DNA from 3 places in the Paenibacillus sp. 2KB_20 genome. Region 2 is predicted to be linked to each of the others. Evidence: riboswitches for the same ligand, from Rfam matches in the RefSeq annotation. Region 2 holds a riboswitch; each other region holds the start of a gene.
The links. A riboswitch is a leader RNA that binds a small molecule or an ion and turns the genes downstream of it on or off. The one in region 2 is predicted to bind ZMP and ZTP.
Positions count from the first base shown of each region.

Region 1: it holds a riboswitch for ZMP and ZTP, as region 2 does, so the genes downstream of both, purT (phosphoribosylglycinamide formyltransferase 2) here and AB4124_RS21835 (bifunctional 5,10-methylenetetrahydrofolate dehydrogenase/5,10-methenyltetrahydrofolate cyclohydrolase) in region 2, are expected to answer to the same signal.
Region 3: it holds a riboswitch for ZMP and ZTP, as region 2 does, so the genes downstream of both, rpiB (ribose 5-phosphate isomerase B) here and AB4124_RS21835 (bifunctional 5,10-methylenetetrahydrofolate dehydrogenase/5,10-methenyltetrahydrofolate cyclohydrolase) in region 2, are expected to answer to the same signal.

Region 1 is NZ_JBFRHH010000017.1:71,081-75,385, forward strand. It holds gene dapA (4-hydroxy-tetrahydrodipicolinate synthase) at 1-693, opposite strand, end outside; gene AB4124_RS30115 (LysR family transcriptional regulator) at 805-1,680, shown strand; ZMP/ZTP riboswitch at 1,744-1,824, shown strand; gene purT (phosphoribosylglycinamide formyltransferase 2) at 1,905-3,065, shown strand; gene AB4124_RS30125 (MATE family efflux transporter) at 3,387-4,305, shown strand, end outside.
Region 2 is NZ_JBFRHH010000007.1:622,192-626,496, reverse strand. It holds gene AB4124_RS21840 (LacI family DNA-binding transcriptional regulator) at 1-918, opposite strand, end outside; gene AB4124_RS21835 (bifunctional 5,10-methylenetetrahydrofolate dehydrogenase/5,10-methenyltetrahydrofolate cyclohydrolase) at 1,234-2,082, opposite strand; ZMP/ZTP riboswitch at 2,148-2,227, opposite strand; gene AB4124_RS21830 (YolD-like family protein) at 2,336-2,587, opposite strand; gene AB4124_RS21825 (GTP-binding protein) at 3,063-4,271, opposite strand.
Region 3 is NZ_JBFRHH010000004.1:133,787-138,091, reverse strand. It holds gene AB4124_RS12830 (L-threonylcarbamoyladenylate synthase) at 1-320, shown strand, start outside; gene AB4124_RS12825 (manganese efflux pump MntP family protein) at 402-965, shown strand; gene AB4124_RS12820 (low molecular weight protein arginine phosphatase) at 1,020-1,607, shown strand; ZMP/ZTP riboswitch at 1,698-1,779, shown strand; gene rpiB (ribose 5-phosphate isomerase B) at 1,894-2,358, shown strand; gene AB4124_RS12810 (TIGR01440 family protein) at 2,443-3,027, shown strand; gene glyA (serine hydroxymethyltransferase) at 3,118-4,305, shown strand, end outside.

The DNA.
Region 1 (4,305 bases), on a different contig from region 2:
TCGAGAGTAATCTCCTTGGGCAGCTAATTGAAACACCCGAATGAAAACCTCGGTATTCACATTGGCCGACGCCAATATTCCACCAGAGGCTCCATGAACCAGCATTTCATGAAAGAGGACATCGTTGCCGCATAGAACGGGCTTCGTATCATAATGGGATAAGCTTCTCATGAGCTCCGTACTCTCAGTGCTGTCTTTCATCCCGATCACGCCGGGGATCTCCATGATTCTTCTTATGACATCAACCGGTAACCGGATTCCAGTACGCGATGGAACTTCGTACAGAATTACCGGGATCCCAACCTCGGCCACCCTTCGGAAATGCTGCAGAATGCCATCGATCGAAGGGCGACTGTAATACGGCGTGACGACCAATACCGCATCAGCACCGATATGGCCTGCCAGTTCCGTTCGCTTTATGCTGGATACCGTATCGTTCGTACCGGTACCAATGATGAGCGGCAATAGCCGTCCGCCCAGACTCCCCCGCGTTTCCTCCACAACCTGCACGACTTCCTCCCAAGCTACGGTCGGCGCTTCACCGGTCGTTCCGTTGATGACCAATCCCTGAATATCGTAGGATAACAAACTCTTCAAATAATGACGATAAGAAGGAAGATCCAGTTCGTAATCCTGTAAAAAGGGAGTGATCACAGGAACAAAAATGCCATGCAGTTCTTGCTGACTCAACATAACCTTTCCTCCAATTCATGTGTGATGGCTATACTTTAACATGGGAATTAAGATCGGAGTTATCTATAATAATAGATAATTACTATCAATATTATTGATAAGGAGATAGCGATGGAACTCATCTACCTGCAAACCTTCAGGGAGGTTGCGATTCGCCAGAGTTTTACGAAAGCCGCGAATGAGTTGGGTTATGCTCAATCCAGCGTAACCACCCAGATTCAGAAGCTGGAGAAGGAATATGGCGTCAAGCTGTTTGAGCGGTATGGCAGAGGCTTGCGCCTGACGAAGTCCGGTGAGGAGCTGTTTAAGTATGCCGTTCAAATGCTGGATCTGTTTCAGCAGTCGAAGGAAAAGCTGACCAAGCAAGGTGGAGGCACCTTATCGATCGGAACGATAGACTCGCTGGCAGCTTATTTTCTTCCGTCCGTCATTCACCAGCTGAAACAAAGGCATGAAGATCTTGTCATCCGCATACAACCGGATCGTGAAGATAGCATTATCAGTAAGGTGAGAGAGGGCGAGTATGATCTCGGTCTTATTTTGGATAGAAAACCAGAGGATTCCTCCTTGAATTGGATCGCCATTCGGGAAGAGCCCCTTCTGCTGATTGCCCATCCGAATCATCCGCTTCTTGTTAAACCTGTCATAGAGCTGGAACACCTGGCTGATGCCGAATGGATTATGCCCGAGGATAGTTGTAATTACCGCATGATGTTGGAAAAGGTGCTGCGTGCTAGCGGAGTTCCAATGCGAATAGGCCTGGAATTGGGCAATCCGGAGGCAATCAAGAGATATGTGATGTCCGGTACGGGCATCTCATTATTGCCGAAAATGGTAGCAGAGGAGGAAATCAAACGTGGTGAGCTTGCGATTCTTCCCTTTGCGCATTCCGACATTCGACTGGACATTCAGTTGGTTATTCACCCCAAGAAGTGGTTTTCTCAATCGCTGAAGGATGCGATCGATATGCTGAAGTCTAAATCCTAATGTCGCCTAATGGTGATATTGCAATTAACGGGAAGATTCAGTATGATTTAAATAACAATGTATAGGTTTATGTGTGACTGGCGCAGCATGGGGGACCATGAGGGAGCACATAGATGACGACGGCCGTACGCCTGGGCAGAGGTAAGGGAAGCTTATTTCCCTTACCTCTTTATTATTTCTGATTCTATAAGTCTCTGAAACTACGAAAAGGGGATAAAACAACGATGTTAAAAACGAAAAAAATACTGCTGCTAGGTTCGGGAGAACTGGGAAAAGAAGTCGTGATTGAGGCACAGAGACTGGGTGTGGAAACCATAGCCGTCGATCGTTATGCCGACGCTCCTGCCATGCATGTTGCCGATCATAGCCATGTCATCGATATGTTGGATGGGGAGAAACTGCGCGCAATCATTGAGCAGGAGAAGCCGGACCTGATCGTACCTGAGATCGAGGCGCTGGCTACCTCGGAACTGGTTAAGCTGGAGGAAGAGGGGTACCGGGTCATTCCTACTGCCAGAGCTGCAAAGCTTACGATGGACCGAGAAGGGATTCGCCGGTTAGCTTCAGAGGAGTTAGGGCTGCCTACTGCGGGCTATCGATTTGCCGATACTTATGAGGAGTTTAAACAGGCTGTTCTGGACATGGGGTTTCCATGTGTAATTAAACCTCTGATGAGCTCCTCAGGTAAAGGCCAGAGCGTATGCCGCTGCGAAGGAGATATCGAGTCCTGCTGGAACATCGCCATGGAGGGCGGCCGTGTGCAGAACGGAAGAGTGATCATTGAGGAATTCATTATATTCCAGTCGGAGATCACGCTTCTGACCGTTCGTTCCGTCAATGGAACAAGCTTCTGTGCGCCAATCGGACATATTCAGGAGAGCGGGGACTATATCGAATCCTGGCAGCCACACAATATGTCGGAAGAGCAAATCGAGGAAGCTAAATATATTGCAAGGAAGATTACCGATGAGCTTGGCGGTTATGGATTGTTTGGGGTTGAATTGTTCCTGACTGAGGATAAAGTGTATTTTAGCGAGGTGTCTCCGCGACCGCATGATACCGGGTTGGTTACACTGGTCACGCAAAATTTATCTGAATTCGCGCTTCACGTCCGTGCCATTCTTGGGTTTCCGATCCCGGAGATCGAATTGATAACGCCGGGAGCCAGCCGTCCGCTAAAAGCGGCGAGAGAGCTGGAGAATTATACAGTTACCGGCGCCGAGCAAGCACTGGCTGTTCCGAATACGCAGCTGCGCATTTTTGGGAAACCGGTGACCAAGATCGGAAGACGGATCGCAGTTGCGTTGTCAACCGCCGGCACAGTGGAGGAAGCCCGTTCGCGTGCGAAGCTGGCTTTGGATAAGCTTGCTGTTGAAGAAGCATAAATCATCGGGATTCCATTGATATAGCTCATTATATTATGTTGAAAAGGTCAACCGGAATAACCGGTTGGCCTCTTCTGTTATGGAAAGATCATGGATCAAAATCGGCTACGAACGGTTCAAATGCTGATAACCTGTTCTTGTTTTAGTTTTGATGATAAATATGCAGTAATTTATGTTCTTTCATGATAAGATACACAAGAATACAAACGACCCTCACCCATTATAATGTTTTCAAGGCGATGCTATATAGGCAAGGCTTGTAACGTCATAATATCAAATAAATATAAAGAGGAACGTATAAGACGGCATAGGAGAATCTACATGAGAGACATGACGCAAGGAAGTCCGATCAAGCTGATTATCATGTTTACGATCCCGCTTTTGATCGGAAATATTTTTCAACAATTTTATAATATGGCGGATACCCTGATCGTGGGTCGTACTATTGGTGTGAACGCACTTGCGGCTGTGGGCTCGACAGGCAGTATATTGTTTTTTGTTATTGGCTTTGCCCAAGGCTTGACGGCAGGTTTGTCCATCATAACGGCGCAGCGCTTTGGCGCTAAGGATATCGCGGGCGTTCGAAAAAGCGTGGGAACAAGTATATGGATTAGTCTTATATTCACGGTTTTCCTTACCATTGTGAGTGTTATATTCACGAGGCCTGTTCTCGTCATGATGAACACGCCGGCAGAAATCTTGGATGATGCTTATTCGTATTTAATCGTCATTAACTGGGGTGTTGGCGCAGCCGTTCTGTTCAACTTGCTGGCTAACCTGCTCAGAGCACTTGGGGACAGCCGGACGCCGCTTCTCTTCTTGGTGGTCGCAAGCATTCTGAACATCGTACTCGATCTGTTGTTTATTCTTATATTCAAGATGGGCGTAGCCGGAGCAGGCCTTGCCACGGTGGTATCGCAGCTGTTCTCCTGCCTGCTCTGCTTATTATACATTCACAAAAAGGTTCCGCTTCTGCAGTTCAAGAATGCCGATTGGTCCATCGATTGGACATTTATACGCAAGCATATGTGGGTCGGTTTCCCGATGGGCTTCCAAGCCTCCATCATAGCGATCGGAGCCATCATTCTACAGATTACGCTTAACGGTCTTGGGGCAACGGCCGTAGCCGCCTATACGGCAGCTCAGAAGATTGACATGCTTGCTACGCAACCCATGAGTTCCTTTGGCATTACGATGGCGACTTTTGCTGCCCAGAACTTCGGAGCGAATCGCATAAACC
Region 2 (4,305 bases):
GTTGACCAGCTTTATGATATGCTGAGCGGCGAGGTGGCCCGCTTGGGAATATCCATATTTAACCGTTGTCAATCCGGGATGAATTACCTCGGTAACGTCGTATCCGCCAAATCCGGTAACGGAGAGTTCGTTGGGGATCTGGATGCCCTTCATATGAGCCGCTTTCATAACGCCTAACGCGATGTTGTCGGTAGCGCAGACCATTGCAGTTGGCAGCGTTCGGTTCAACTCAAAAATGGACAATGCGGTCTTTACACCATCCGACATCTTAAACCCACTCTCATAGAGAACCGCCTCCACCTCGTCATACTCGCTTAACGCCTTCAGAAACCCTTCCTTCCGCTGAACTCCGACAGCAACGTCTTTTTCCGTCACGCCGATATAAGATATATGACGGTGTCCCATGGACAGCACATATCGGCCCATGTCATAACCTGCGGCATAGTCGTTATATATCATGCTGTGGACATCCTTATGCTGTTGTCCGAGCAGGATGACGGGGATGCCGATCTCTTTAATCGCTGCAAGATGCGTTTCCGTCACCTGAGTGGCGAATAAAATAATGCCAGATATTTTTTGTCTGGCGAGATCATACAGCGCTTCAATCTCCCTGGATAAGTCCTGGCTCGCATTAATAATGAGAAGCTGATAACCGTGTTTCCTTAATTCTTCATCCATGCCGGCAACGGTCTGCGATGCTGAGAATGAATCCAGACGCGGCACAATGGTGCCGATCATGCTGGTTTTTTTCGCTTTCAAGCTCTGTGCAAACGAATTCGGAATATAACCGGTTTCCTGAATGACCAGCTCTATCTTACGGCGTGTTGCATTACTGACAGAACCTCCGTTTAAGAAACGGGAGACCGTGCTTTTGGCAACTCCGGCTTTTTTGGCAATATCTGCAATCGTGTTCTTCATTCGGTGCTCCCGGGAGCCGCTTGCGGCGCTGCAACGAACAGATTATCCTCCACAGCTCCTTGCTCCGCCACACAACTGGAAATGAGTTGTTTGTGCATGAATCTCTCCCCTTCGATTTTGCTTTTTCCTAACTATACCATGACGTCCAGGGATCCGTGAAATGCAGACTCCACCCCGAGCATTTGATGGGCAATACTTTTCTGCGTTCCAGACTCTAGCGAGGAACGAAGCGATTCAAAGGGGGATTCTCCATGCAAATCCCCTTTCGGGACGCGCAAATGGACCGTGCCTTATCCCGTTTTTACATGGTTACTGTTAACCTTGCACGGTTCGCTCAGCCGATTCAACGGTATGCTTCAGCAATGTAGCAATCGTAACGGGGCCTACACCGGCAGGTACCGGTGTAATCGCGGATGCCACCTTCGCGCAGGCTTCATAATCGCAGTCGCCGATATTGCCTGGATTATAGCCGGCATCCAATACGACGGCTCCCGGCTTGATCCAGTCCCCTTGAATGAAATTAGGCTTGCCTACGGCCGCAACCACGATATCTCCCTGGGACACAATCTCCCCAAGGTTCTTCGTTCTCGAGTGGCAGATCGTAACGGTAGCATTGCGATTAAGCAGCATCATCGATACCGGCTTACCCAGAATCGGACTGCGTCCGACCACCACGGCATGCTTCCCTTCGATCGGCAGATCATAATAATCCATAATCGCAATAATCGCAGCAGGCGTACAAGACGGATAATCGGCAAAACCAAACGCATTCTGCGAGAAACCGAGCGTGGTTACTCCATCCACGTCTTTTTTAATGTCAATGGCATCAAAGGCTGCCCGTTCATCGATATGATGCGGTACCGGATGCTGCAGCAGAATACCGTGGACATTCGGATCCTCGTTCAGCTCTTGGATCGCGGCAATCAGCTCCTCGGTCGTTGTCGATGTCTCCAGTACCACTTTTTTGGATATGATGCCAAGCCGCTCGCAAGCACTTCCCTTCATCCGCACATAGGTCGCCGAAGCAGGATCATCGCCAACCAGAATCGTTGCCAGACAAGGCGTTACCCCCTGCAACTTCAATTCCTGTACCTTTACAGCCAGCTTGGCCTTGATATCGTCGGATACCTTTTTTCCATCTAAAATTACGGGTTCCTTACTCATACTAATCCGCTCCTTCGCCATTGTATTAAAAAACATAAAGAGGCAAGGCGACTGATCGTCTCCTTACCTCTTGCCCAGGCGTACGGCATATGATCCTATGTGCTCCCTCTTGGTACCCCAAGCTACGCCAGTAACACATAGATAACTTTTTTTAATATACCACGACTTTGGACATCGCGCTACCGGGTATGAAGCCGACCGCTTTAAATCACAATCTCTTTGATTCATTTGCGGGAAGCACACATGATTCTGATTAGTCTCTCGGATAATTCACTTCCATAATGTCCATAAAAGGAACCTTCGTAATAACGCCATTCTGTTTCATATGTACCTTCCCTGTTCGGGAGTCCATTTGATCGATTTGCCCGCGGACCGCCTCTTCCCTTCCCCAGACCGTCAGCACGATAACCGATTCCTCCTGGTAAGCTTCGGTAAGCTGATTTCCGAGTTCTTCCAGTACAAACTCATCTCTAGTGGGTCTCTTTGGAACCTTTGCTTTTGCCATTACCTTGTCCTCCTGATTGATGTTGCTCATGCGTCAGCATTACATTCTGAAATACGTTAAAGCTATCATCGAAACATGAATTGGGAATCTTCTTCCTATTCTTCCTATTATACAACAAATACAAAACAGGTGCTCTGGACTTGATAGGTATAAGTTCTGGACAGATAAATAGATTGACCACATCATTAAATGATTTTTTAAAACCCGGTCCTTCTGAAGGGCGCTTTCTAAACAGGGTAATAACTTTTCCTGCAATTGAGTTTTTAAATGATGAATTTCTGCATATTCCCCTGCTTCTTTCGTATTCTTCTTTTGAACTTTTCCATGACAAAAATCCCCTTAAGTAAACTGTAGCGCTCTTCTTCAGCACTGTCTACGCAAAGGGGATTATATTCTAGAAAACCTGTAAAGCCCTCAAGTGGCTCTTTATCCATTCGTAATTATTACGATTAATTTTAATCAAAAAAATATAACCTTACAGTGATAGCTCTTCGATGGCCATCCATGGCAGCGGATTGTTAAACGTCGACCAATCCAGCTGCATTTCCTGATCGGTCAACAGACAATCGTCCAGCTCCTGCTCGATTAGTGACTGTTCCATCCCAATCCCGATCATCACGAGCTCGGTCATCCGATCCCCCCAGACGGCATCCCATTTTCGCTGCACATCCGGCTCACTCAGAATCAGCTCCTGCTGTTCCTGTTCGGTTAAAGCAGCCACCCAATATCCAGCTGGCCCGAACTGAATCGAAGGACCCGCTTGACTTAGACTTGCCGCAACATCCTCAAGCACTGCCAGCCAAGCGATCCCTTTCGCGCGTACGACCTCTTCCGGCCAATAACTCATGAATGCTGCCAGCCGTTCCGGATGAAACGGTCTTCTTCTCCGATAAACAAAAGAGCTGATGCCGTATTCATCCGTTTCCGGTACATGCTCTTCCTTCTGAAGCTCCTGAATCCAGCCGGGGGACTGACTGGCTTTCTCAAAATCGAATAAACCGGTATTCAGAATTTCTGCAGGAGCGACTTGTCCTTTCACGGTACGTATGATTTTGGCGCTTGGCTGAAGCTTATGAAGTATGCCTTCCACCTTGGCCAATTCGTCATCGCTTACCAGATCACATTTGTTCAACAGCAGCACATCACACGTCTCAACCTGGTCGATCAACAGATCCACGACTTCCCGTGTATCCTCTTCGCCAAGCGCTTCCTTCCGATCGAGCAGGCTTTGGCCCGAAGAGAAGTCTTTCCAGAATCGGTTCGCGTCTACAACCGTCACCATGCAATCCAGCCGGGCTAGGTCGGACAGCTGTACACCGGATACCTCATCTGGATAAACAAAGGTCTGCGCAACAGGCACGGGCTCGCTAATCCCCGTCGATTCAATCAGGATATAGTCAAAACGGTTTTCTTGTGCCAGCTTCTGAACTTCCTGCACCAAATCTTCCCGGAGGGTGCAGCAGATGCAGCCATTGGACATTTCGACCAGCTTCTCATCCGTTCGGGACAGGCTCCCTTCCCCTCGAACCAAATCCGCGTCAATATTCACTTCGCTCATGTCGTTCACAATGACCGCAACCTTCAATCCATCACGATTATGAAGCACATGATTCAGCACGGTCGTTTTGCCTGATCCGAGGTAACCGCTGAGTACTGTAACTGGAATCTTATTGTTGTTATTCATCTACTGAACTTCCTCCATTCCTTAATCGTAATAA
Region 3 (4,305 bases), on a different contig from region 2:
TGGTGCAGGGCCCGCGTGCCATTGCCGTGTCGGCACGCATCGCGGCCGAGCTTGAGGCGGCCGCCCGGCGCGGGGAGGTGACCGGCGTGCTGTCATTCGACGAGCACATCGGTCACTACCACGCGGACGTTGCCGTCTCGCTCGGCAGCCTGGCCGCGCCGGAGGAAGCGGCCCGCCGGCTGTACGCCGGCCTGCGCCGATTCGATGACGAAGGCGCGACCTTCATTCTGGCCGAAGCGTGCCCGGAGCAAGGCCTCGGGGCAGCCGTCATGAACCGGCTGTTGAAGGCCGCGGGACACCACATCATCGATGTGAATTGAGCTGCTGAATGAACGCTTTTGGCATCATTTACCCCTTGTCCGCATATGGTGTACAAGACCATGGGACTTGGGGGAATGGGCATGCTGGAGGCGTCTGTCCAATCGGGACAGCTTGCGGCGATTCTGCTGATGGCGGTTGCACTCGGGCTAGACGCATTTTCGCTTGGAATCGGAGTCGGAATGAGAAGCGGTATGCGCTTAGGCCATATGCTGGGCATCAGTTTCATGATCGCGTTGTTTCATATGTTGATGCCGCTGCTGGGCTTATTTGCCGGCCGCTATGTAGGCATGTTACTGGGTCACGTCACAGGGCTTGCGGCCGGCGGACTGCTGCTTCTTCTCGGCGGGCATATGATGTATAACGCCTGGCGGGGCGGAGAAGGACAGCGAATACATCCTACCGCATTTTTAGGCATGCTGCTGTTTTCGCTTAGCGTCAGCATCGATTCCTTCTCGGTAGGCGTTTCACTCGGGATGTTTGTGGATGATGTACTGTTGATCGTGATCTCCTTCGGGATCGTGGGCGGTTTGCTGTCCATTCTCGGTTTGCTGCTTGGCCGTCAGGTAAGCAATAAACTGGGGGAGTACGGTGAAATGCTGGGTGGGCTCATTTTGGTTATATTTGGTGTCATGTTTATCTTTTGACGTTATATTTGTTACAATAACCCCAAAGAACCTACTAACGGGAGGAACGGGACCGTGAAAAATATACTGTTTGTCTGCACGGGAAATACCTGCCGCAGTCCAATGGCTGAAGGCATGCTGCGCAAGCTTGCCAAACAACGGGGCATCCCGCTGGAAACGAAGTCCGCCGGTGTCTCGGCCGTGGATGGAATGCCGGTGTCCCATCATGCGGAGTCCATACTACGAGACCAGGATATCCAAGAACGCTTGGTGTCCAAACCATTGACTGCGAATCTGGTGGAGTGGTCAGACTTGATCCTGACGTTGACCCAGTCGCATAAGCAGTATGCTATAAGGCAGTTCCCGCACGCCGCAGACAAGATGCATACGCTGAAAGAGTTTGTTGAGGATGACCGACAGGTGCTGGATGATCTGCGAGAGCAGGATAGTCTGTATGCGGCGCTTGAGCTGGCCAGATCGCTGGGCCGCGACGTCAGCGACCGTGACCGGGAGCGTCTGATCGAGCTGCGCCAGCGCATTCCGAGCTTCGATATCTCCGATCCTTTTGGAGGCTCGCGGGAGGAATATGAAGCGACGGCTGCAGAGATTCGGACGGCGTTGTTCCGTCTCTTGGACAAGCTGGAGACGGATCGGCATAACTAAGCCTTGCTTTGAACAATATGAAGCCTACCATTGGGCTAAAAAGCCACTTGCCTTTCACATGGTATTGCTTTAAGATGAAGTTGAAAAACAATGATCCGGTGTAACTGGCGACGAAGTGGATGAAACCACGATGGAGCATCGGAATATACGGCCGGTCGCCTGGGCAAAGAGCAATTGGAGCACAATACGTGCGCCGACTGCTCTTTTTTCGTCTTTTGCGCCCGATTTGGGTTATAATGAAACAAGCTAAAGCGCAAAAGCGAACATACGAGGGGGTTTTTCATAGATGAAAATTGCATTGGGTACGGATCATGCCGGCATTCGTCTGAAAGAGGAGATCGTGGAAGTCATTCGGGGTCTTGGACACGAGGTGGAGGATCTGGGCTGCGGCTGTTCCGATTCCGTGGATTATCCCGATTATGCCCTTCCTGTGTGCGAGAAGGTAGTCTCGGGTGAAGCGGATCGCGGCATTCTGATCTGCGGTACGGGGATCGGCATGAGCATTGCGGCCAACAAGGTGCCGGGCATTCGCTGCGCGTTGACACATGATGTGTTCTCGGCCAAAGCAACGAGAGAGCATAACGACAGCAACGTGATTGCGCTGGGTGAGCGTGTCGTCGGTCCCGGACTTGCTGCTGAAATCGTCAGCGCATGGCTGACAACGGATTTCAGTCATGGCGAGCGCCATATCGGCCGTGTGAACAAGATCAAGGCCATCGAGGAGCGTTACCTGAAGAATGAGTCGCGATAAGTGAACGCGTAATTTACGGCTGCGGCTATCGTGATATGGGAATGAAGCATCTTCTGTGAAAAAAATCATCGGGAGGACTGTGACATGACGGATATCTCCAAGGTTTCCTTGAACGAACAGACAGCGCGTATGGTCCGCGAACTGGCCGAAGCGGCCGTGTTAGGACCCGGTAAAGTGCTGGTCATCGGAGCCAGCACCAGTGAAGTGGTCGGACGCCGGATCGGCACAGGCGGCGCTCTTGAAACGGCGCAGCAGCTCCTTCAGGGCATTGCCGAGGTTCAAGCGGAATTCGGTTTCGCGGTGGCTTATCAATGCTGTGAGCATCTGAACCGTGCGCTTGTCATGGAACGCGAGCTGCTCGAGCGGCTGGGCTTGACGGAAGTGGCGGCTGTTCCCATTCCGGGAGCGGGAGGGTCGATGGCCTCCGCGGCTTACCGCAGCATGAAGGAGCCTTGTCTTGCGGAATCGATTGAAGCACATGCCGGAGTTGATATCGGCGAGACGCTGATCGGCATGCATTTGCGGCGAGTGGCGGTTCCGTTCAGACATACCGAGCGTTATATCGGCGAGGCGCGCGTAACCGCGGCTTATACCCGTCCGAAGCTGATTGGCGGAGAACGTGCGGTGTATCGGCTCGAGCAGAGGGATGATTCCACACTATGCGATTGATTCAAATGAGAACTCGCTTTTTTAATTATGACAACTTGTAGTATTGACTTTGCAAGAAAAAATAACGATTGATTATGGGAGGATATGAACATGATGGAACATTTGCGGAAGAGTGACCCGGCTGTATTGGAAGCGATGGATTTGGAGCTGAAGCGTCAGCGCAGCAACATTGAGCTGATTGCCTCTGAGAATATTGTTAGCGAAGCGGTTATGGAAGCAATGGGGACGGTGCTGACGAATAAATATGCGGAAGGCTACCCTGGCAAACGCTATTACGGTGGCTGTGAGCGTGTGGATATCGTGGAAGACATCGCCCGTGACCGCGCCAAAGAACTGTTCGGAGCCGAGCATGCCAACGTTCAGCCGCACTCCGGTGCCCAAGCGAACATGGCGGTATATTTGGCAGCCCTGAAGCCTGGAGATACCGTGCTCGGCATGAACCTGGCTCATGGCGGCCATTTGACTCACGGAAGCCCGGTTAACGCTTCCGGACTTCTGTACAACTTTGTTGCCTACGGCGTGCAAGAAGATACGTTCCTGATCGATTACGACGAAGTTCGCAAAGCGGCATTCAAGCATCGCCCTCGTCTGATCGTAGCGGGCGCAAGTGCCTATCCTCGCATCATTGATTTTGAACGGCTTGCTGCCATCGCGAACGACGTTGGCGCGTTGTTCATGGTTGATATGGCTCATATTGCCGGTCTTGTTGCGGCAGGTCTTCATCCGAATCCGGTTCCGCATGCCCATTTTGTAACGACAACGACGCATAAGACGCTTCGCGGACCTCGCGGCGGTATGATTCTGTGCAAAAAAGCTTGGGCGCAAGCGATCGACAAAGCGGTATTCCCCGGCTCCCAAGGCGGCCCGCTCATGCATGTTATTGCTTCCAAGGCCGTTGCGCTTGGCGAAGCATTGGATCCGTCCTTCAAGACGTATGCAGAGAATGTCGTGAAGAACGCGAAAGTGCTGGCAGATACTCTGATCGAGGAAGGCTTGAATATCGTATCCGGCGGAACCGATAACCACCTGATGCTGGTGGATACCCGCAATCTGGACATCACCGGTAAAGACGCGGAGAAAGTTCTGGACTCCATCGGGATTACCGTGAACAAGAATGCCATCCCGTTTGATCCAACCAGCCCGTTCGTAACGAGCGGTATCCGTATCGGTACCCCTGCGGTTACTTCCCGCGGTATGGATGAGCAGGCGATGGTGAAAATCGCGAAAATTATTGCCATGACATTGAAGCAGCCGAAAGACGAGGCAACGCTTGAAAAC